DNA from 3 places in the Luteimonas sp. A501 genome. Region 1 is predicted to be linked to each of the others. Evidence: predicted binding sites of a transcription regulator. Region 1 holds the regulator's gene; each other region holds the start of a gene.
What was found. Region 1 encodes HrcA, which represses chaperone genes, less so after heat shock. Its sites were predicted from a motif close to TTNGCACTCNNNNNNNNNGAGTGCNAA; they were not measured.
Positions count from the first base shown of each region.

Region 1 (7,553 bases):
TCGGCGTGCTGGTGCTCGAGGAAGTCGATGCGGTCGGAGACGTCGCCGGCCGCGCTGAGCCGTGCGCGCTCCTGCAGCAGCGACGACCAGGCATGCGTCGCCGTGGCCACCGCGGCCAGTTCGGCCTCGTGGCGCCCGAAGGCGTCGAGCAGGGCCAGCTGGCTGCTGCGCGACAGCAGTGCCTGGTGTTCGTGCTGGCCGTGGATCTCCACCAGCAGCGCCGCCAGCGCGCCCAGCTGCGACAGCGTGGCCGGGCGGCCGTTGACCCACGCCCGCGAGCCGCCGTCGGCGCGAAGGGTGCGCCGCAGCTGGCAGGCCTGGCCGTCGTCGAACTCCTGTTCGCGCAGCCAGTCCAGCGCCAGCGGCGAGTCGCCGAGGTCGAATTCGGCGTCGAGCTCGGCGCGCTTGGCGCCGTGGCGGACCATGCCGGCGTCGGCGCGCAGCCCGGACAGGAAGCCGAGCGCATCGACGATGAGCGACTTGCCGGCGCCGGTTTCGCCCGAAACGACGGTCAGCCCCGGCCCGAATTCGAGTTCGGTGGCGGAGACAACGGCGAAATCCTTGATCGACAGTCGCTTGAGCATGGTGCGCGGATTGTGCCGTGGAGACGCGCAGCCTGTCATCGTCGATCTTGCCGATTGTGAGCCCGCGGCTTGCGACAAGTGCCCTTCGGACGTATACCCGCGGCATGTCCCGACGCCGTTCCGATCCCCTCGACCCGCGCGCGCGCCAGCTGTTGCGCACCCTGATCGCGCGCCATATCCGCGACGGCGAGCCGGTCGGTTCGCAGACCCTGGTCCGCCACGCCGGTCTCGACGTCAGCGCGGCGACGGTGCGCAACATCCTGTCCGACCTGGAGGAAGTGGGCCTGCTGTCGGCGCCGCACACCTCGGCCGGGCGCGTGCCCACGGCCCGCGGCTACCGCGTGTTCGTCGACTCGCTGCTCCAGCTCAGTCCGCTGGAGGAGGAGGAATTCATGCGCATGCGCGGCAGCCTGGCGACCAGCGCCGGCACCCAGACGCTGCTGGGCAGCGCCTCGGAGCTGGTTTCGGCGATGACCCGCTTCGTCGGCGTGGTCAGCGTGCCCGGGCGCGAGCAGTTCGCATTCCGCCAGATCGACTTCGTGCCGCTGGACGGGCAGCGGGTGATGGCGATCGTGGTGTTCGCCGATCACGAGGTCCAGAACCGGATCGTCCACACCCGGCGCCCCTACGACGCCGCCGAGCTGGAGCGGGTGGCCAACTACCTCAATGCCCACTTTGCCGGCCAGCCGCTGGCGCGGATCCGCGCGGCGCTGGTCGAAGAGCTGCGCAGCGCGCGCAGCGAGATGGAAGGCCTGCTGCGCGCCACCACCGACCTTGCCGAACAGGTGCTGGTACCGGGGGGCGACGACATGGTTGTTGCCGGACAGGCGCGCCTGCTGGGGGTCCAGGACCTCGCCGACCTTGACCGCCTGCGCGGCCTGTTCGATGCGTTCGCGGAGAAGCGCGAGATCCTGCAGCTGCTCGAGCGCACGGTGAAGGCCCAGGGCGTACGCGTGTTCTTCGGCGAGGAAACCGGGGTCGCGCCGCTGGCCGGGATGTCGCTGGTGACCGCGCCCTATGGCGCCGGAGGTCGCGTCCTGGGGGTGTTGGGGGTGATCGGCCCCACGCGGATGGCCTATGAGCGGGTGATCCCGGTGGTGCAGGCGACCGCCGAGGTCCTCGGCGCCGCCTTGAATCCCGACGCGGCATCCCCACTCAGTGCGGACCGAGACACTCCGGACCCAGGACAGCGATGACCACCGAACAGACGCCCGACCACGCCGCCGAGGCGCCCGCAGACGACCTTCCCCTGGAAGACGTGATCGAAACCCTCCGCGCCGAGCTGGAGCAGGTGCGCGCGCAGTCGCTGGTCGACCGCGCCGACCTCGAGAACCAGCGCCGGCGCATGGAGCGCGATGTCCAGAACGCCTGCCGCTTCGCCAACAAGCAGATCCTCGGCGACCTGCTGCCGGTGTTCGACAGCCTGGACGCGGCGCTGGCCGCCGCCGGCGCGGGCCCGCTGCACGACGGCGTCGAGCTGACCCTGCGCGAGCTGCGCCGGGTGGCCGGCAACCACGGCCTGTTCGAGATCGCGCCTGCCGCCGGGGAGGGCTTCAATCCCGACCTGCACCAGGCGATGAGCGTGGTGGACGCCCCCGGCGTCGACGCCGGCGCCGTGGCACAGCTGTTCCAGAAGGGCTACCGCCTCAACGAGCAGCTGCTGCGCCCGGCCCTGGTCGCGGTGTCGAACACCGATTGAGCGTCGATTGGACCACCGCCGGTTGATTCCGGCTGCCGCTGGCGCTTGAAGGCGTCGCGGCCAATCCCCAGATAGCAGTCATCGGCGGCATCGCCGCCCCCCGAATCCAGACACAGAGGCATATTCCCATGGCAAAGATCATCGGCATCGATCTCGGCACGACCAACTCGTGCGTGGCGATCATGGACGGCGGCAAGGCCCGCGTCATCGAAAACAGCGAAGGCGATCGCACGACCCCCTCGGTCGTCGCCTACACCAAGGACGGCGAGGTGCTGGTCGGCGCGTCCGCCAAGCGCCAGGCCGTCACCAACCCCAAGAACACCTTCTACGCGGTGAAGCGCCTGATCGGCCGCAAGTTCACCGACGCCGAAGTCAAGAAGGATCTCGACCTGGTGCCGTATGCCATCGTCGGGCACGACAACGGCGACGCCTGGGTGCAGACCAGCGACGGCAAGAAGCTGTCGGCGCAGGAAGTCTCCGCGCGCATCCTCGAGAAGATGAAGAAGACCGCCGAGGACTACCTGGGCGAGAAGGTCACCGAAGCCGTCATCACCGTTCCGGCGTACTTCAACGACTCGCAGCGCCAGGCGACCAAGGACGCCGGCCGCATCGCCGGCCTCGACGTCAAGCGCATCATCAACGAGCCGACCGCGGCCGCGCTGGCCTACGGCCTGGACAAGGACGGCGGCGACCGCAAGATCGCCGTGTACGACCTCGGCGGCGGCACCTTCGACATGTCGATCATCGAGATCGCGGAAGTCGACGGCGAGAAGCAGTTCGAGGTGCTGGCCACCAACGGCGACACCTTCCTTGGCGGCGAGGACTTCGACAAGCGCGTCATCGACTACCTGGTCGAGGAATTCAACAAGGACCAGGGCATCGACCTGCGCAAGGACCCGCTGGCCCTGCAGCGCCTGAAGGACGCCGCCGAGCGCGCCAAAATCGAGCTCTCGACCGCGCAGCAGACCGAGGTCAACCTGCCGTACGTGACCGCCGACGCGTCGGGTCCGAAGCACCTCAACATCAAGCTGACCCGGGCCAAGCTCGAGGCGCTGGTGGAGGACCTGGTCAAGAAGACGATCGAGCCCTGCCGCGTGGCGCTCAACGACGCCGGCCTGCGCGCCAGCGACATCAACGAGGTGATCCTGGTTGGCGGCCAGACCCGCATGCCCAAGGTGCAGCAGGCCGTGGCCGAGTTCTTCGGCAAGGACCCGCGCAAGGACGTCAACCCGGACGAGGCCGTCGCCATCGGTGCGGCGGTGCAGGGCGGCGTGCTCGCCGGCGACGTCAAGGACGTGCTGCTGCTCGACGTGACCCCGCTGTCGCTGGGCATCGAGACCCTGGGTGGCGTGTTCACCAAGATCATCGAGAAGAACACCACCATCCCGACCAAGGCCTCGCAGACCTTCTCCACCGCCGAGGACAACCAGTCCGCGGTGACCGTGCACGTGCTGCAGGGCGAGCGCGAGCAGGCCCGCTACAACAAGTCGCTGGCCAAGTTCGACCTGTCGGGCATCGATGCGGCGCCGCGCGGCATGCCGCAGGTGGAGGTGTCGTTCGACATCGACGCCAACGGCATCGTCCACGTGACCGCCAAGGACAAGAAGACCGGCAAGGAGCAGAAGGTCGAGATCAAGGCCGGCTCGGGCCTGTCGGACGACGAGATCCAGCGGATGGTCGCCGACGCCGAGGCGCACCGCGAGGACGACAAGAAGTTCCACGAACTGGTCGGCGCCCGCAATCAGGCCGATGCCCTGGTGCACGGCACCCGCAGTGCGATCAAGGACAACGGCGACAAGGTCCCGGGCGATGTGATCGGTCGCGTCGAGTCGGCGATCGCCGAGGTCGAGACGGCGATGAAGGGTGACGACAAGGGTCAGATCGAGGCCAAGACCAAGGCGCTGGAGGAAGCGGCCCAGGCGCTGTTCGCCGCGGCCGGGGCCGCCGGGCAGGGCGGCGACGCCCAGGGCGATGCGGGCCAGGATCCGGCCGGCCAGGCAGCGGACGACGTCGTCGACGCCGAGTTCACCGAGGTCAAGGACGACGACAGCAAGGCCTGACCGCCCCTGGCGTCGTGGACGCGGCCACGGCCGCGATGGCCACGCCCATGGCGGGGACCGGATGACCTCCGGTTCCCGCTGCGTATCCGGACCCCGCCCCGTCGGGTCCACCAGGCAGCACGGACCTGATCGATGAGCAAACGCGATTATTACGAAGTCCTCGGCGTCGGCCGCAACGCCACCGAGGATGAGTTGAAAAAGGCCTATCGCCGCAGCGCGATGAAGCACCACCCTGACCGCAACCCCGGCGACCACGCCGCCGAGGCTGCGTTCAAGGAGTGCAAGGAGGCCTACGAGGTGTTGTCCGACGGCGGCAAGCGCCGGATGTACGACCAGCATGGCCACGCCGCGTTCGAGCACGGCATGGGCGGCGGCAACGCCGGCCCCGGCTTCGGTGGCGGTCCGGACGTGGGCGACATCTTCGGCGACATCTTCGGAAATATCTTCGGTGGTGGTGGCGCCCGCGGTCCACGCCGCGGCGCCGACATCGGCTATGTGATGGAGCTCGACCTGGAGGACGCCGTCGCCGGCGTCGAGCGCCGCATCGACCTGCCTACCCTCGTCGAATGCGAGCCCTGCAAGGGCAGCGGTTCCGAGGATGGCAAGCTCGAGACCTGCGACACCTGCCACGGCAACGGCCAGGTGCGCTTCCAGCGCGGAATCTTCTCGATGCAGCAGCCGTGCCCGTCCTGCCATGGCCGTGGCAAGACCTTCAAGAGCCCGTGTCCGTCCTGCCGCGGCAACGGCCGCGTCGAAGAGGAAAAGGTGCTGTCGGTCAAGGTGCCGGCCGGCGTCGACAGTGGTGACCGCATCCGCCTTTCCGGCGAGGGCGAGGCCGGGCCCGCAGGCACCCAGCCCGGCGATCTGTATGTCGAAGTGCGCGTGCGTCCGCACGACATCTTCGAGCGCGACGGCGACGACCTGCACTGCGAAGTGCCGATCCGCCTGTCGCAGGCGGCGCTTGGCGACACCGTGCGCGTGCCGACCCTCGGCGGCGAAGCCGAGATCCGCATTCCCGCCGAAACCCAGACCGGCAAGGTCTTCCGCCTGCGCGACAAGGGCGTCAAGTCGGTGCGCAGCCGCGCGCCGGGCGACCTGTACTGCAAGGTGGTGGTGGAAACCCCGGTCAACCTGACCCCCGAACAGCGCACGCTGCTGGACCAGTTCGAGGCCACGTTCTCCGGCGAAGGCGCACGTCGCCATTCGCCACGGTCGAGCACCTTCGTCGACGGGGTCAAGGGCTTCTGGGAACGGATGACGTCCTGACACGGTGGCGACGGGGTGGCGGAGCTGCGCTGCTTGTCGGGGCCCCCGGGCGTCGCTAGCCTAGCGGCATGGGCGATCCAGTCAGGTTTCTGATCCACGGCGGCAGTGGCCGCATGGGGCGCGCGCTGCTGCGCCTTTGCGCCCAGGGCGTGCCGGAAGATTGCAGCGTCGTCGCGGCGGTGTCGCGACGCCCGCCGCAGCGCGTAGTGGATGGCGTGCCGCAGTTCGCCACCAGTGAGCTCCCCGGCGTTCCCGCCTTCGACGTCGCGATCGATTTCAGCCTGCCCGAGGGCTTCGATCCGCTGCTGGCCCTGTGCCGGCAGCGCGGCGCGGCCCTTGTGTCGGGCACCACCGGGCTCTCGGATGCGCAGCGGCAGGCCATGGCCGCGGCCGCGGCGGACATTCCACTGCTGTGGGCGGCCAACTTCAGCCTCGGCGTCGCCGTGCTGGAAGAGCTGGTGGAACGCGCCGCCGAGACCCTGGCCGGCTGGGATTGCGACATCGTCGAGACCCACCACGTGCACAAGAAGGATGCGCCCTCGGGCACCGCGCTGGCCCTCGGCGCCGTGGCGGAGCGGGGCGGGGCGGAACCGCGCTACGCCAGCCTCCGCGCCGGCGACGTGGTCGGCGAGCACCTGGTCCAGTTCACGGGCATGGGCGAGCGCATCGAGCTGGTGCACCGGGCCACCAGCCGCGACGTGTTCGCGCGCGGCGCGCTGCTGGCCGCGAGCCGCCTGCACGGCCGCGAAGCCGGGGCCTGGCGCCTGCGCGACCTGCTCTAGACGCCCGGGTTCATCTTCCGCGCTGGCGCGGCAGGCCGCGCGCCGGTAACATTCCCGCTCGCCTGAACCACTTGCCTCCGGGCCGGCCAATGCCGGGCCGGTGGCGTCCTGCAACCCCACGTAGGCGACCGCCAGTGACCCCACCCGCAATCCTCGCGCTCGAAGACGGCACGGTCTTCGAAGGCGTATCCGTCGGCGCGCCCGGCCTTTCCGTCGGCGAAGTCGTGTTCAACACGGCGATGACCGGCTACCAGGAAGTCCTGACCGACCCCTCGTACGCGCGCCAGATCGTCACCCTGACCTATCCGCACATCGGTAACACCGGCTGCACCTCCCAGGACGACGAGTCCGGGCAGGTCTGGTCGGCGGGCCTGGTGGTGCGCGACGTCCCGCGCCGGCCGAGCAGCTGGCGCAGCCGCGCGGCGCTGCCGGAATGGCTGGCCGACCGCGGCGTGGTCGCGATCGCCGGGATCGACACCCGCCGCCTGACCCGCCTGCTGCGCGCGCGCGGTTCGCAGAACGGCGCGGTGATGGCCGGCGAGATCGATATCGACCGTGCCGTCGAAGCCGCGCGCAAGTTTCCCGGCCTCAAGGGCATGGACCTGGCCAGCGTGGTCAGCACCGACAGCCGCTATGACTGGAACGAGGGCGACCTCGACCTCGATGCCGGGACCTTCCGCAAGGTGGCGCCGCGCTTCCGCGTCGTGGCCTGGGACTACGGCGTGAAGCGCAACATCCTGCGCATGCTCGCCGACCGCGGCTGCGACGTGACCGTGGTGCCGGCGCGCACCACCGCCGCCGAGGCGCTGGCGCTGAAGCCCGACGGCGTGTTCCTGTCGAACGGCCCCGGCGATCCCGAGCCCTGCGACTACGCGGTCGCGGCCATCCGCGAGGTGCTGGCCGCGGGCGTGCCCACCTTCGGCATCTGCCTGGGCCACCAGCTGCTGGCGCTGGCGGTCGGCGCGAAGACGCTGAAGATGGCCAACGGCCACCACGGCGCCAACCACCCGGTGCAGGACCTCGAGTCGGGCAGGGTGATGATCACTTCGCAGAACCACGGCTTCGCGGTCGACGAAGCCACGCTGCCCGGCAACGTCCGCGTCACCCACCGCTCGCTCTTCGACGGCAGCAACCAGGGCATCGCGCTCACCGACGCGCCGGC
Region 1 is NZ_JBSVRI010000002.1:609,947-617,499, forward strand. It holds gene recN (DNA repair protein RecN) at 1-584, opposite strand, end outside; gene hrcA (heat-inducible transcriptional repressor HrcA) at 689-1,780, shown strand; gene grpE (nucleotide exchange factor GrpE) at 1,777-2,283, shown strand; gene dnaK (molecular chaperone DnaK) at 2,412-4,343, shown strand; gene dnaJ (molecular chaperone DnaJ) at 4,476-5,609, shown strand; gene dapB (4-hydroxy-tetrahydrodipicolinate reductase) at 5,678-6,391, shown strand; gene carA (glutamine-hydrolyzing carbamoyl-phosphate synthase small subunit) at 6,526-7,553, shown strand, end outside.

Region 2 (7,553 bases), on a different contig from region 1:
CAGCGGCATGGCCGTGCTGGCGATCAGCCTGGTGCTGTTCAAGTGGTGAGCACGGCGCCGGCGACTGCCTGACCCGGCGTCCGGCACGCGGCGCAATCACGAAAAAGCCCGGCCTGGGCCGGGCTTTCGACGAGCGATCCGCGCTGCGATCAGGCCGCGAACAGCGCCTTCATCTTCTTCAGCGCGTTGGCCTCGACCTGGCGGATGCGTTCGGCGGAGACGCCGTATTCGTCGGCCAGTTCCTGCAGGGTGACCTTGTTGTCCGCGTCCAGCCAGCGACGCTTGACGATGTCGCGCGAGCGCGCGTCCAGCCGCGACATGCCCTCGCGCAGCAGCTCGAGCTGGCTGGATTCGCTGTCCTCGCGCTCGTAGGCCTGCGAAGGATCCTCGTCGCGCGACATCAGGTAGGCGGCCGGCGCCGGCGGCGCGCGCTCGTCGTCCTCGTCGGCGGACATGTCGAAGCCGATGTCACGCCCGGACAGGCGCGACTCCATCTCCAGCACCTCGCGCTCGGACACGTTGAGGTCCTTGGCCACCGCGCTGACCTCGGCGGCGTTGAGCCAGCCCAGGCGCTTCTTGCTGCGGCGCAGGTTGAAGAACAGCTTGCGCTGCGCCTTGGTCGTGGCGACCTTGACGATGCGCCAGTTCTTGATGATGTACTCGTGCATCTCGGCGCGGATCCAGTGCACCGCGAACGAAACCAGGCGCACGCCGACGTCGGGGTCGAAGCGCTTCACCGCCTTCATCAGGCCGATGTTGCCCTCCTGGATCAGGTCGCCCAGCGGCAGGCCGTAGCCGTTGTAGCCGCGGGCCACGTGGACCACGAAGCGCAGGTGCGACATCACCAGGTCACGGGCGGCACCGAGGTCCTCTTCGTCGTGGAAGCGGCGGGCAAGCGCCTGCTCGTCCTCCACCGAGAGGATCGGGATCTGGTGCACGGCGCCGATATACGCGTCCAGCGAGCCGAGCGCGCTGGGGATCGGCAGGTTGTTGGGAACGAGCGGATAGCTGGGGGCGGTTGCGGTCATGGCGACGATTTTAACAGTGGCCCGTTAAGACTGCTGAGCGATGAGAAAGTTCATTCATCCTGCAGATAGAACAATGGCCGCGGAAAATCACGGCTCGCCGCATAAAAAAGGCGAATTGAGACCGCCGGGCGGCCGCGGGAGCGCGCCCCGGCCCCGTGCGGCCAAGGGCGCGCGCACCATCAAAGGCCTCCGGCGGCATCCACCTCCCTGTACATGATGGTGCTCAGGTCGACGCGGGGCGGCAAGTTGCAGCTGAAGTTCAAGGTCCCGCTGGCCGCGCCCTTGTCGACGCCGTTCCACGTCAGCCAGGCGCTCCCGGCGGCCGGCACCACGATGCTGCCGGCGGTGTACGTCAGGGCGTCGGGGGTCCCGGCCACCAGCTGGCATTCGACCGTGACCGGCACCGCGCCTCCGATCATGGCAAAGCGCGCGCTCACCGACGCACCGCCGGGAGGCGCCGCGGAATCGGCGGGCAGCGAGCACGACACGAAGACCGACGCGCCGCCCTCGTTGTTGATGCCGATCGGGCGCTTGCGAAGGGTGGTGTCGAAGACCGGCAGCGGCGCCTCGCACACCGCGGTGGCGCTGACGCGCTGCACGCGCTCGGTGGCGGCGCTGGCTGCAGGCGCGTGCAGCACCACGAAAAGCGCCAGGACGCAGCTGGCGGCGGCGGACATGCGGCAATGGAAGGACATGGTCATGAATCGGTTCTCCATGGGTGGGACGGCTCAGAGCCGGCCCGAGGTGTCGGTCTGGGTGTAGCTGACGGTTTCCATGGCCACGCCGACGGGCAGGTGGCAGTTGAAGGAATAGGTCCCCGAGCCGCTCCACTTGTTGATCTGCTGCCAGGCGACGGTGGCGCGGCCACCGGCGGGGATCGCCTGCTCCGCGGTCACGTAGAACACCTGCGCGTCGCGCGTCCCGGACACCATGGTGCAGCTGACGCTGGCGGCGTTGCCGCTGCTCTTGAACGTGACCTGCACGGCGCCGGTATTGGACTGGCCGTAGTCGTCGGTGGCCAGCGTGCAGGAGACGAAGACCGGCTGGGCGCCCTGGTTCTGGACCGCGACCGGCCGCCGGCGCAGGTTGACGTTGAAGTGCGGCAGCGGCGCATCGCAGATGCCGGTGGCCGACACATTGATGGTGCGCGTGGTCGCGGCGGACGCGTCGAAGGGCTGCAGGAGGAGGGATGCGAACACGCACAGGCCGGCCGAAGCCAGGGCGCGTGGAATGCGGCGATCGAACATGGATGTGCTCCGGGATGCGGGAAGAAGAATGGACATGTCAGATGCCGCCGGCGCTGTCGTATTCGCGGGCGTAGACATTGGTCAGCTGGATCCCCGGTGCCAGCGAACACATGAAGGCGAACAGGCCGTCCGCGCTCTGCTTGTCGAGGCTGCTCCAGGTGAACCAGTTCCTGCTGCCCGGCGCGATCGAGCGCGACCGCACGTCGTACACCGGCAGCTCGGCGGTACCGGTGACCAGGGTGCAGTTCACGGTGGCACTTGCCGCCGCCGTGGACGCGAAATGGATCTCGACCCAGGCCTCCCCGACGTCGCCCACCGGATCGCTCGGCATCGCGCAGTTGACGAAGACTGTCTGGTTCCCGACGTTGTCGACCCTCAGCGGCGCCTTGCGCAGGTGGGCGTCGTAAACGGGCAGGGGCGCCTCGCAGATCCCGCTCGGACGGGTGTAGCGGGGGCGCTGGGCGGCGGCCTCGGCATCCGGCACGTGCAGTCCGGCCGCCAGGCCGAGGACACAGCTGGCCGCCAGCAGGGGCGGCATCGTGGAAGTGCGCATGGAACAGGTCTCCTCTCGGGTTGCGGACGCGCCAACCGGCGGCCCTGACCACTCCTATCGAGGAAAGCGCGCTGCTCCCGCCAGCGCCGGCGGCGGTTTCAGGCGCCGCGTCGCGCCAGCGCCCACCGGTACAGGGCGATGTCGCCGGCATGGTGGCGTTCGATGCGGGCCTGCAGCCGCGGATCGATGTCGTAGCCCGACGCCCCGCGCTCCGGATTCACCAGCGCGGCGGCCGCCACCGCCTCCCAGCCCAGGCGCCGCGCGAGGCGCTCGAGGTCGGCATGGTGGTGTTCGGTGATGCCGATGAAGTCGAAGCGCGCGGGGTCGAAGCCCCACAGGTACTGCCGGTAGACGTCGCGCATCTCCGGCCCCAGCGCGAAACGCTCGAACGTCCATCGTTCGCCCAGCATCCGGTTGCGCAGCGGCTGGGCAGGGTCGCCGCCGTCGTAGTCGCGGCGCCAGAACGCGTAGTGCGAGGCCAGGCGCTGCACGGGATCGCGCATCCACGTGATCCAGCGCGCCGGCCGCCGGCCCAGCGCGATGCGGTATTTCAAGGCCAGGAAATGCCCATGGATGCAGGTCGCATCGACCGGGACGCGTCCACGCAGCGCCAAGCCGCCACGCACCGCGTGCATGCGCCTGGACAGCGTGCCGTACTGCATGGGCAGGTCGGCATAGTCGTCGCGATAGCCCTCGCCACTGGCCGCGCGCAGGGTTTCGGAAAAGCTGGTTCCGGCGGTTTTAGGCAGGTGCAGCGAAACCAGCAGCGGCGCGTGGCTCATCGCGCCTCCAGCTGCGCGCGCGGCGGCAGCGACCAGTCCAGCGCCGCGCCGCCGTTGCGGGCGAGGTACCCGTTGGCCGCGGAGAAGTGCCCGCAACCGAGGAAACCGCGGTGCGCGGACAGCGGCGACGGATGCGTGCTGCGCAGGACGCGGTGCCGACGGGCGTCGATCACCTTGCCCTTGGCCTGCGCATACGCGCCCCAGAGCATGAACACCAGGCCTTCGCGCTCGCGGTTGAGCACATCGACCACATGGTCGGTGAAGCCTTCCCAGCCCTTGCGCTGGTGCGAGCCCGCGCATCCTTCTTCGACCGTCAGCACGGCATTGAGCAGCAGCACGCCGCGGCGTGCCCAGGGAAGCAGGCAGCCGTGGTCGGGGCGGCCGATGCCGAGGTCGCGCTGGATCTCCTTGTAGATGTTGTCCAGCGATGGCGGCACGCGCACGCCCGGGCGAACCGAGAAAGACAGGCCATGTGCCTGGCCGGCACCGTGATAGGGATCCTGGCCGAGCACGACCACCCGCACGTCCTCGAAAGGCGTGGCGTCGAAGGCGGCGAAGATGTCCGGACCCGGAGGAAAGATCCGCACGCCGGCGGCCTGGCGCTCGCGCAGGAAGGCCGACAGCGCCAGCATGTCATCGCGCTCGAACCAGTCGCCTACCCGCGCCTTCCAGGATGATTCCAGGCGAACGCGGCTTCCCGCTTCGCTCATCCTCCGGCCACCGCGGTTTCGGGCAGGCGCGACAGCCGCAACTGGAACAGCGCCTTGGTCACCAGCAGCCGCTCCTCGATCGGCTTGAGCACGAGGTCATTGGCGCCATCGCGGAGCAGCGTGGCCTGGTTCTCGGCATTGGCATCGCCGGTCATCACCAGCACCGGCAGCCGGCGCTTGGACCAGCCGAATTCGCCGCGGATCGCCTGCACCAGGTGGCCGCCGTCGAGTTCGCCCTTGAGGTAGACGTCGGTCAGCACGAGGTCGATGCCCGGCGCCTCGCCGGCCGCGATGCGTTCTTGCAGGAACTCCAGCGCGGCTTCGACGCTGGTCAGGTGCACCACGTCCATCTGCTGCGCCTTGAGCATGCGCGTGGTCGCAAGCGCCACGGTGCGGCTGTCTTCGACGTACAGCACGCGCGCGCCTGGGATCGGCGCCGGCTGCACGTAGCCACGGATGAATTCAGCCAGTGCGCGATGGCCGTGCGACTTGTCGAAATAGTCGGTGATGTCGTCGCTGAAGCGCCGGCCCTCGAGGTGTTCCTGCGCATTGCCCGAAACCACGATCACCGGCACGTAGCGCTGGCCGGCTGCGGCACGCACGGCCATGGCCAGCTCCTGGCCGTGCCCGTCGGGAAGGACCAGCGAGGTGGTGGCGAGGTCGATGGGCGCGGCCGCCAGCGCGGCATGGGCTTCGGCCAGGCCGGCGCAGGACACGACCTCGGCCTGCGGCAACTGGTCACGCAGCACGTCGCCGATCAGCTTGCGCACCAGCCGCGAACCGTCGACCACCATGATCCGTGGATTGCTGCCATCGAGATGGCGGATATCGGTCACCGTCACGGTCAGGTCTCCGTGGGCCGGGTCTGGCGCAGGAAGTGCCCGGTGACCGCCCCGGCGCCAATCCAGCCGAGCACGGTCGCACCGGCGATGACCGCAAGTGCCTGGCGCGGCGCGAAGCCGGTCAGCGCGAAGCTGCTGCCATAGCTTGCGGCAAGCTCCGCCAGCGGCACACGCAGGGCGGCGCCGGCCGCCGTGAGCAGGCCCAGCGCCAGCGCGCCCGCGGCGAGGCCATACCAGGCACCGAGGTAGAGGAAGGGCCGGCGGATGAAGCCGTCACTGGCGCCCAGCAGCTGCAGCACGCCGAGTTCCTCGCGCCGCGACTGGATATCCAGGCGCACGGTGTTGCCGACCACAAGCAGCGCGCCCAGGCCGAGCAGAGTCGCCAGCACCCAGGCCACGCGGCCGCCGAAGCGCAGCCAGCCGTCCAGGCGCTGCCGCCATGCGGCGTCGTGCTGGACCAGCTCGGCCTCCGGCAGGGTGCGCAGCGAGTCGGCCAGCAGCACCTCGTCGCCGGCGGGCGTCAGCAGCAGCACGTGCGGCAGCGGGTTCTCGCCAAGCAGGTCGATGGCCTCGTCCAGGCCGCTGCGTTCGCGCAGTTCCTCCAGGCCCTGCTCCGGCGTGCGGTGTTCGACCACGCCGACGTCGGCGCGGCCGCCGAGCTCCGCCACCAGTTCGGCCACGCGCCCGGGCGCCGTGTCCTGCTTGAGGAAAATGCTCAGCTGGCGCGAGGCCTGGACATCGCCGGCAAAGCGCTCGACGTTGGCCAGCACCAGCCACAGTCCCAGCGGCAGCGCCAGCGCCACCGCCATCACGCCGATGGTGAGCGCGGTGGAGCCCGGCCGGCGCAACAGGCGACCGAGGCTGGCGACGATGCTGTAGGCATGGTGGTCGAGCCAGGCACCGGGGCGCGAGCGGGTCGATGCCTTGGCGCGTGCGATGGGTTCATTCATCGGCCAGGTCCTCGGGCGCGATGTCGTCGGCCAGGCGACCATGGTCAAGCACCAGCACGCGCTTCTTCATGCGCTTGACCAGACCAAGGTCGTGGCTGGCGATCAGCACGCTGGTGCCCTGCCCGGGCAGCGAGGCGAACAGCGCCATGATCTCCGCGGCCAGCGTGGGGTCGAGATTGCCGGTGGGTTCGTCGGCCACCAGCAGGCGCGGCTCGGCCACCACCGCGCGGGCAATGCCGACTCGCTGCTGTTCGCCCGCCGACAGTTCGCCGGGCAGGGCATTGCCGCGCGCACCCAGGCCCAGGCGCTCGAGCACCGGGCGCACCCGGCGCCCGGCATCGCCGCGGCGCATGCCGCGCAGCACCAGTGGCAGGGCGACGTTGTCGTGCACGCTGCGGTCGGCGAGCAGGCGGTGATCCTGGAACACCACGCCGACCTCGCGCCGGTGCAGGGCCACGCGGCCGCCGCGGACCTTGAGCAGGTTGCGCTCGCCGAACAGCACCGCGCCGCGGCTGGGCCGCTCGGAAAGATGGATGAGTCTGAGCAGGGTGCTCTTGCCGGCACCGGAATGTCCGGTGACGAAGAGCATTTCACCAGCGTCAACGCCGAAGCTGACGCCATCCAGCGCGACGTGGCCGCCTGGATACTGCTTGCAGACGTTGTCGAAGCGCAAGACCTGCGGCATCGCGATACTCGCGTCGGGGGAGACGCGAGTATCGCTTGATGGCCGCTTTGCGGCCAGACGTGCGGATCCGGTCGGGTGACCGGACCGGTTCAGTGCTGCGAGCGCGGCGCGCGCTTGACCAGCTTGCGCAGGCCCTGGCCGATGCGGCCCAGAAGCGACGGCTCCTGCACCGGGCCGGACGCTGCTGACGGAGCCGCCTGGCCGGCTGCCTGTGGCGGCTTGGGCTGCGGCTGCGGCCTGGGCCGCGGAGCGCGCGCAGACCCGGCACCGGCTTCCCCGCCGCTTTTCGGCTGCCCGTCTTCCGCCTGCGGGCCACCCTCGACCTGCTGGCCTTCGGCGTTGACGCGGCGACCACCGCGACGACGACGGCGCTTGCGCGGTGCGCGCTCGCCCTCGGCACCCGGGGCGGCATCGCCTGTTCCGGGGGCCGGCGCAGCGGGAGCGCCCGAGGCCGCGACCGGAGCTGCGGCTGGCGGCGCGGCGTCCGGAGCCGCGACTGGCGACGCAACGCTCCCGACCACTGCGCCATCCGCAGCCGTCGTGGCAACGTCCGAACGCGGCTTGCGCGGGCCGCGCTCTGGCCGGCCATCAGCGCCACTGCGCGGACCGCTGGAACGACCACCACCCTCGCGGCGACCACCGCCGCGGCGGGCATCGTCGGCGGCACGCTGCTCGCGCGCCTCGCGGAAGATCTCGCTCACGCTCTCGCCCTCTTCCGGCTGGAGCTCGACGCCTTCGCGCGGCTTGCGCGGCAGC
Region 2 is NZ_JBSVRI010000003.1:265,327-272,879, reverse strand. It holds gene zupT (zinc transporter ZupT) at 1-49, shown strand, start outside; gene rpoH (RNA polymerase sigma factor RpoH) at 150-1,028, opposite strand; gene ACW7G5_RS10855 (hypothetical protein) at 1,208-1,729, opposite strand; gene ACW7G5_RS10850 (hypothetical protein) at 1,757-2,275, opposite strand; gene ACW7G5_RS10845 (hypothetical protein) at 2,313-2,828, opposite strand; gene ACW7G5_RS10840 (hypothetical protein) at 2,927-3,610, opposite strand; gene ung (uracil-DNA glycosylase) at 3,607-4,320, opposite strand; gene ACW7G5_RS10830 (response regulator) at 4,317-5,114, opposite strand; gene ftsX (permease-like cell division protein FtsX) at 5,165-6,112, opposite strand; gene ACW7G5_RS10820 (cell division ATP-binding protein FtsE) at 6,105-6,797, opposite strand; gene rhlB (ATP-dependent RNA helicase RhlB) at 6,887-7,553, opposite strand, start outside.
Region 2: the regulator HrcA is predicted to act here: its motif matches at 1,039-1,065, upstream of rpoH (RNA polymerase sigma factor RpoH).

Region 3 (7,553 bases), on a different contig from region 1:
CGCGCGAAATGCTGGACGAAGCCGTGCGGATCGTGGACACGGTCTACCGCGAACCTCATCAGCTCGCCGCGAACATCCACTGCAACATGGGTACGCAGCTGCATCTGACGGGCGATCCCGAACCGGCCCTGCACCACTACGACCAGGGCGTGGCCATCGGCCAGGCGGTGGGACGGAAGAACCTTGCCGCATCCGAATGCATCAGGTACCGCAGCATCCTCAGGGCCACGCTGGGCGACCTTGTCCCCGCCCTCGAGGACCTGGACCAGGCCGAATCACTGAGGGTCCTGAACGCGAACGACCAGACCTCCATCGGGCGCAGCATCTGCGGCATGCGCGCATCGATCCGCCTCCGCCTCGGCGACGTCGCGGGCGCTGACGATGCGCTCGAGCAGTGCCAAGCCGGCGCCGACGCGGGCCAGTCGCACATCTATGCGCTGGCGGAGGCCGAGGTGCGCATGGCGCAGGGGAAGCTGCGCGAGGCTGGTGCTCTCGCCGCCGGACTGCGCGAGAGCGTGAGGCGCGGGCTGGACAACTCGTGGATGCGCCCCTGGATGCTGTCCATGCTGCTTGCGAAGAAGACTGCCGACGCGGACGCTTTGGCCGCCCTCGCGACGGAGGCGGCGGCCTTCCTGGACGATGCGCCACCGATCGCCCGCTGCCTGGCCGAACCCGTGGAGACGCACTGCCTGGCGCTGCCCTGACGCCTTCTTGCAGCCGGCCAGCGCGGAACATGCATGACTACGTGGCGGTTCCCGCCTCCTGGCGACCCGGCCGCAGACACGGGGCCGCGGACCCGGGCAAGCTGAAGGCCTATGGCAGCAGGGACGGGCGCGAGTCGAACCATGCCCGCGAATTGCGCAGGTGCAGTTCACGTTCCGCACCATCGAGCTCGACGCCGACGCCCAGTCGCCCCCAGGCCAGGTGCAGGTCGCCGCTGCGTCGCTCCCCCTCGATCTTCATCCGGGCATCGACGCTGAAGCGGTCGTTCTCGCCGCGCGCACCGTCGAGTACCAGCACGCCATCGCGCCAGGCCCAGCGTCCGCGCAGGTGCGCCTCGCCGGCGTCCACCATGCGGCCGATCCACGCCGGATAATCGCCGCGGTCGGCGAACATCGCCAGCAGGAAGCCGACGTCGCGCATCCGCACCTGGATGTTGCCGCCGGCCGTCACCGGCTTCTTCCAGGCCGCCTGCCCGCGGTCGATGTCGATGGTTGCCCACCAGCCCGAACGCAGCTGGCCGTCACGCTCGCGGAAGGCGACGTTGCGCAGGCGCACCTGGCTGCCGTCGAGCCGGAGCTCGCCGTCGCGCAGGTTGCCGCCGCGCAAGCGGCCGTCGATGACCACGTCGCCGGCGAGATCGAGACCCGCAACCTCGATCTGCGCCCGGCGCGCGTCGACGCGCAGCGATCCGGTGCCGATGTCGCCCGCGGCATCGAGCCGCAGGTCCGCGCCAAGCGTGCCGCTGCCGCCGCCGAAGCGGAGGCCATCCTTCGGCAGCCAGGCATTGAGCACGGCGATGTCGGGCACCCGCGCGCCCTTGAACACCAGGTGCGCGGCCAGGGTCTCGCGCAGGTGCTCGAGGCGGCCGTCGGAGACCAGTTGCACCCGCAGGTCGCGGCCGCTGACCAGCGGCTGCTCCAGGGCGTCATGCCGCGCGGCGCTGAAGCGGTCCATCACCACGTCGACGCGTGACTGCAGTGCGCCTTCCCCGTCACGACCGAGCACGGCATCGGCATGCGCCACGCCTTCAAAGCGGGTGTCGAGCAGGTCCGCATGCGCCTGCACGTCGCGCACCCGCAGCGTGCTGCCCTCGCGCAGGCGGCCATCGGAGAGCTGCAGATCGGCCTCGATGCCGCCGCTGCCCTCCAGCGCCAGCCAGTCGCTGTCCATGAACAATGCCAGCACGCCGCCGATCGACGGCATGTGCCAACGGCCGCGCACGTGGCCCTCACCGCCGGCCAGTCGCACGCGCCAGTCGCCCAGCGGCAGCACGTTGCCAGGCAGGCGCAGGTCGGCGTCCAGGCTGGGCTGTTCGGGATCGACATCGGGCAGCGCGACCTGCAGGTGCAGGTCTTCGTCCACCGCTAGCCCCAGCGTCAGCGCGTTGTCGACCGACTCGCCATCCGCACCGCGCGCGCGCAGCGGCAACTGCAGCGACAGCATCCCGCCCGGCTCCAGCGCACCGTCGCGCAGTGACAACTTCGCATCCAGCTCGCCGCCTTCAACCCCGGGTACCAGGTGGAAGGCATAGCGGCCGGTCTCGTCGATCTCGGCGCGCAGGCCCAGGGGCGTTCCTTCAATCGTCAGCGATGCCTGCAAAGCCTGCAGCCGCGCAAGGCCGGCCTGGCCCGCGGGCAGCTCGGTCATCGAGAACGCGGCCTCGACGACGCCGTCGCGCAGCCACTGCGTTTCGCCATCACCCAGGCTGAGCCCGCTGAAGGCCGCCGTGGATGGAAGCAGCGCCGCAGGCCCGCCACGGAACTGCTTGCTGAAGCCGACCTCGGCCCGGCCATGGCCGGCAAGATGCACGCCAAACACCTCCCCGCCCACGATGCTGTCGCTGGCGATGCGGTCCATGCGCAGGATCCAGGCGCCAGGCCGCTGCGCGGGCGACGGAACCTCGGTATCGACGCGCTCTATCGAACCGCTCACTGCGTCAGCCTCGACCCAAGGGATGCGGATCTCGCGCTTGAGCAGCGGCAGCAGTGCGACCCGCCCAGTGGCGTGCTCGGCCTGCGCCGTCCACGCCGTGCGCCGCGCATGCCCCTGCATGCGCACCCCGTTCACGACAACCCACCCGGGCAGCAGGGTATGGCCGCCATCCCAGTTGATCTGAAACTTTTCCGGCTTCCGATTCAACAGCGACTGCGCCGCATCGACGTTGAGAAGAGCGTTGCCCGCGGCGAGATAGACCAGCCAGGTGCCCAGCAGGATCCAGCCCGCGCGCCGCAGCCGGCGTTTGCCCTTGTTCATCCATGGACTCCCCGGGAAGTTCGATAAAAAAGAACCCCGCCTCGCGGCGGGGTTCTTCGTGAAGCAGCACAGCGATAGGGCGTGGATCAGAAGCCCATGCCGCCCATGCCGCCCATGTCGCCGCCGCCCGGCATCGCCGGCTCGTCCTTCTTCGGCAGCTCGGCCACCATCGCTTCGGTTGTGATCATCAGCCCGGCGATCGACGCCGCGTTCTGCAGCGCGGTGCGAGTGACCTTGGTCGGGTCCAGGATGCCGAACTCGATCATGTCGCCGAACTCGCCGTTGGCGGCGTTGTAGCCGAAGTTGCCGCTGCCGTCCTTGACCTTGTTGACGATGACCGACGGCTCTTCGCCGGCGTTGGTCACGATCTCGCGCAGCGGGGCTTCCATCGCGCGCAGGGCGATCTGGATGCCGTGGTTCTGGTCTTCGTTGGCACCCTTCAGGGCCTCGACCGCGGTCTTGGCGCGCAGCAGCGCGACGCCGCCGCCCGGGACCACGCCCTCTTCCACCGCCGCACGCGTGGCGTGCAGGGCGTCTTCGACGCGGGCCTTCTTTTCCTTCATCTCGATCTCGGTCGAGGCACCGACCTTGATCACCGCAACGCCACCGGCCAGCTTGGCCACGCGCTCCTGCAGCTTCTCGCGGTCGTAGTCCGAAGAGGTCTCTTCGATCTGCGCCTTGATCTGCTTGATGCGGCCTTCGATGCCCGAGCCTTCGCCCGCGCCGTCGATGATCGTGGTGTTTTCCTTGGTGACCTGGATCTTCTTGGCGCGGCCGAGGTCGTTGATGGTCGCCTTCTCGAGCGACAGGCCGACTTCCTCGCTGATCACGGTGCCGCCGGTGAGGATGGCCATGTCTTCCAGCATCGCCTTGCGACGGTCGCCGAAGCCCGGGGCCTTGACGGCCACGACCTTCACGATGCCGCGGATGGTGTTCACCACCAGGGTCGCCAGGGCCTCGCCCTCGACTTCCTCGGCGACGATCAGCAGCGGCTTGCCCGACTTGGCCACGCCCTCGAGGACGGGCAGCAGGTCGCGCACGTTCGAGATCTTCTTGTCGTGCAGCAGGATGAAGGGATCATCCAGCTCGGCCGACATCGACTGCTGGTTGTTGATGAAGTACGGCGACAGGTAGCCGCGGTCGAACTGCATGCCCTCGACCACGTCGAGCTCGTTGTCCAGGCCCGAACCCTCTTCAACCGTGATCACGCCTTCCTTGCCGACCTTGTCCATCGCCTGGGCGATCAGGTCGCCGATGTTGGCGTCGGAGTTGGCCGAGATGGTGCCGACCTGGGCGATTTCCTTCGAAGTCGACGACGGCTTGCTGATGCTCTTCAGCTCTTCCACGGCGGCCTTGACGGCCTGGTCGATGCCGCGCTTGAGGTCCATCGGGTTCATGCCGGCGGCGACCGCCTTCATGCCCTCGCGGATGAAGGCCTGGGCCAGCACGGTCGCGGTGGTGGTGCCGTCGCCGGCGTCATCGGAAGTGCGCGAGGCGACTTCCTTCACCATCTGCGCGCCCATGTTCTCGAACTTGTCGGCCAGCTCGATCTCCTTGGCGACGGACACGCCGTCCTTGGTGATCGTGGGCGCGCCAAAGCTCTTGTCGAGCACGACGTTGCGGCCCTTCGGGCCAAGCGTTGCCTTGACGGCGTTGGCGAGTACGTTGACGCCGCGCACCATCTTGGAGCGCGCGTCTTCGCCGAAGCGGATTTCCTTCGCGGACATTGTTGTTTCCTCGGAGCTGGATCAGGGAATGGGGATTGCGATGCGCTTGGCGCGCTCTCAGCCGACGATGGCGAGGATGTCGTCTTCGCGCACGATCTTGTATTCGGTGCCTTCGTGCTTGTACGCCGAGCCCGAGTACTGGCCGTAGATGACCTTGTCGCCGACCTTGACCTTCGGCGCGCGCACGCTGCCGTTGTCCAGGGCCTTGCCCTCGCCCACGGCCACGATCTCGCCCTGGGTGGGCTTTTCCTTGGCGTTGTCGGGGATGACGATGCCGCCGGCGGACATCTGCTCGGCTTCGATCGGCTTGACCACTACTCGGTCGTAAAGCGGCTTCAGGTTCATGGAAATCCTCACAAGTGATTGATTTTGCTTGGTAAAGTGACGAATCGGTCGCGAAGTCTAGCAGTCGGCCCTGCCGAGTGCCAAAACGCGCGCCGCGAAAACCCGGCAGTGCCGGGATGTCCGCAAGATGGGGGGGCGTTCGCGGGGTTCAAGGCCCCCGGGGGTTAAAAATCCCGACTCAGAAGCGCCAGGCGCCGACGACCATGGTCTCGCCGTTGTTGGGGGAGTGCAGGCTGGCGTTCGAGATATGCCGCAACAACAGCGAGAAGCGGTCCCAGCGCCAGCCGGCGGTGGTCACGAACTGCGGATCGCCGGAGAGCGCGTCCGTCTCGCCCGACTGGGCGCCGATGCCGGCACCAAGGGTAAGGCCGTTGTCGGTGCGCTCGTAGCGCAGGCCGACGTAGCCGACCACGACGTTGTCGGCCAGGTCGCGGCCGCGCACGTTGCCACGGCCATCCACGTAGATGGCGCCGACTTCGCCGCGCAGCACCGCATTGTCCAGCTGCCTCAGTTCCGGCAGCCAGGCGACCGAGGCCACTTTGGTGAACTCGCGCTCGGTGGTCTTGGAGCCGCCGGCGGCCACCTCGATATCGGCCGCGGCAAGGGCCGGCAGCGCGGCCAAAGTCAGGACTGCGGCCAGTCCGGCGCGGAGTGCGACGGAGCGGATTGGAACGGGCATGGGGGCAACCTGGATGAATGGGGGAGGATTCGCCCCGCAAGAATACGTTCGTCGTGTCGCGCTGGCGTGCAGGCAGGCGGAATGGTGTGTCCCTGTCTGGCAGCGGTCATATTTGAAGGTTAGATTACGTGGTCCATAAAGGGGAGTTTCCAGATGCGTCTAGTCAGTTCCCGGCTCTGTTACGCAATCGCGTTGGCAGTTGCCGCTACATTCCCGGCCCAGGCCGAAGTCTTCATCAATGAGATCCACTACGACAACATCGACACCGACGTCGGCGAGGCGATCGAGGTCGTCGGCAGCGCCGGAGAAAGCCTCGCCGGCTACCAGCTCGTGCTCTACAACGGCAGCAACGGGTCCAGCTACGACACCGATACCCTGCCCGCGGGCGACCTCGTGGCCTGCGGCGGCAAAGTGCGCATCGCCACCATCGAGTACCCCGAGAACGGCCTGCAGAACGGCGCGCCGGATGGCATCGCGCTGGTCGATCCGCAGGGCAACGTGGTCCAGTTCCTGAGTTACGAAGGCGAGATGACGGCCAGCAACGGCCCCGCCGCCGGCATGACCAGCACCGACATCGGCGTCATGCAGCCCAACAGCACGCCCGTAGGCCATTCGCTGCAGCTCGGCGGCACCGGCAATGTCTACGCCGACTTCGCCTGGGCAGAGGCTGCCGCCCAGACCTTCGGCACCTGCAACATCGGGCAGTCCTTCGGCGAACCCGGCAACGCCGCCCCCCGCGTGGTCGAGACATTCCCGACGCAGGACTCCAGCAACTTCCCGTACGCGGCCGAACTCACCGTCTCCTTCAGCGAGCCCGTGATCGCCCAGCCCGGCGCGTTCACCCTGGCCTGCGAAGGCCCGGCGCGCCATCGCGCGCCCACGCTCGATCATGTGGGGCAGGCGACCAGCTTCACCCTGACGCCTTCGGCTCCGCTGGTGCCGGGCCAGGCCTGTTCGCTGCGGGTCGACGCCGGTTTCATCCTCGATCTCGATGACGCTGCGCCTGAAGCCGACACCGTCATCGACTTCCACGTGAAGAGTGCGGGCGACGGCGGCGGCGGCGGCGGTAGCGACGACTACTACGGCCTGGTCAACGATTCCAGCCCGGACCAGCTGCGCTGCTCGCTGCACGAAACCATCCGCGGCCATGTCGCTTATCCCTACAGCGGCGGCGGCATCACCACCTGGACGATCCTCGAGATCGCCGACGAGGATCCCAACGATCCCGGCAAGATCCTCGACGTCTATCGCAACCGCAGCTATACCAAGGGCTCCGACCGCGCGGGCAGCGGCGGCAGCAACAAATACAACCGTGAGCACACCTGGCCGAACTCGCTCGGCTTCCCGAGCCGGGAAGGCAACCTGGGCCTTCCGCACTCGCCGTACACCGACGCCCACATGCTCTACCTGAGCGATGAGGTCTACAACTCCAACCGCGGCAACATGCCATTCGCCGACTGCGCGCAATCGGCGAACTGCGGCGAACGCCCGACGGAGTTCAACAACGGCCGCGGCGGTGGCAGCGGCACCTACCCGGGCAACTCGAACTGGGTCCAGGGATCCAATGGCAACCAGGGCTCGTTCGAAGTCTGGGGCGCACGCAAGGGCGACATGGCACGCGCGGTGATGTACATGGCGATCCGCTACGAGGGCGGCACGCACCCCGGCACCGGCCAGTCCGAGCCCGACCTGGAACTCACCGACGAGCGCAGCAAGATCGTCGGCACGAGCTCGTCACCGGCATACATGGGGCTGCTGTCGACCCTGATCGAATGGCACCTTGCCGACCCGCCGGACGATGCCGAGCGCGCCCGCAACGAAGTGGT
Region 3 is NZ_JBSVRI010000001.1:238,365-245,917, reverse strand. It holds gene ACW7G5_RS01105 (protein kinase domain-containing protein) at 1-704, shown strand, start outside; gene ACW7G5_RS01100 (hypothetical protein) at 814-2,976, opposite strand; gene groL (chaperonin GroEL) at 3,063-4,703, opposite strand; gene groES (co-chaperone GroES) at 4,761-5,048, opposite strand; gene ACW7G5_RS01085 (acyloxyacyl hydrolase) at 5,227-5,727, opposite strand; partial or broken gene ACW7G5_RS01080 (endonuclease) at 5,881-7,553, shown strand, end outside.
Region 3: the regulator HrcA is predicted to act here: its motif matches at 5,106-5,132, upstream of groES (co-chaperone GroES).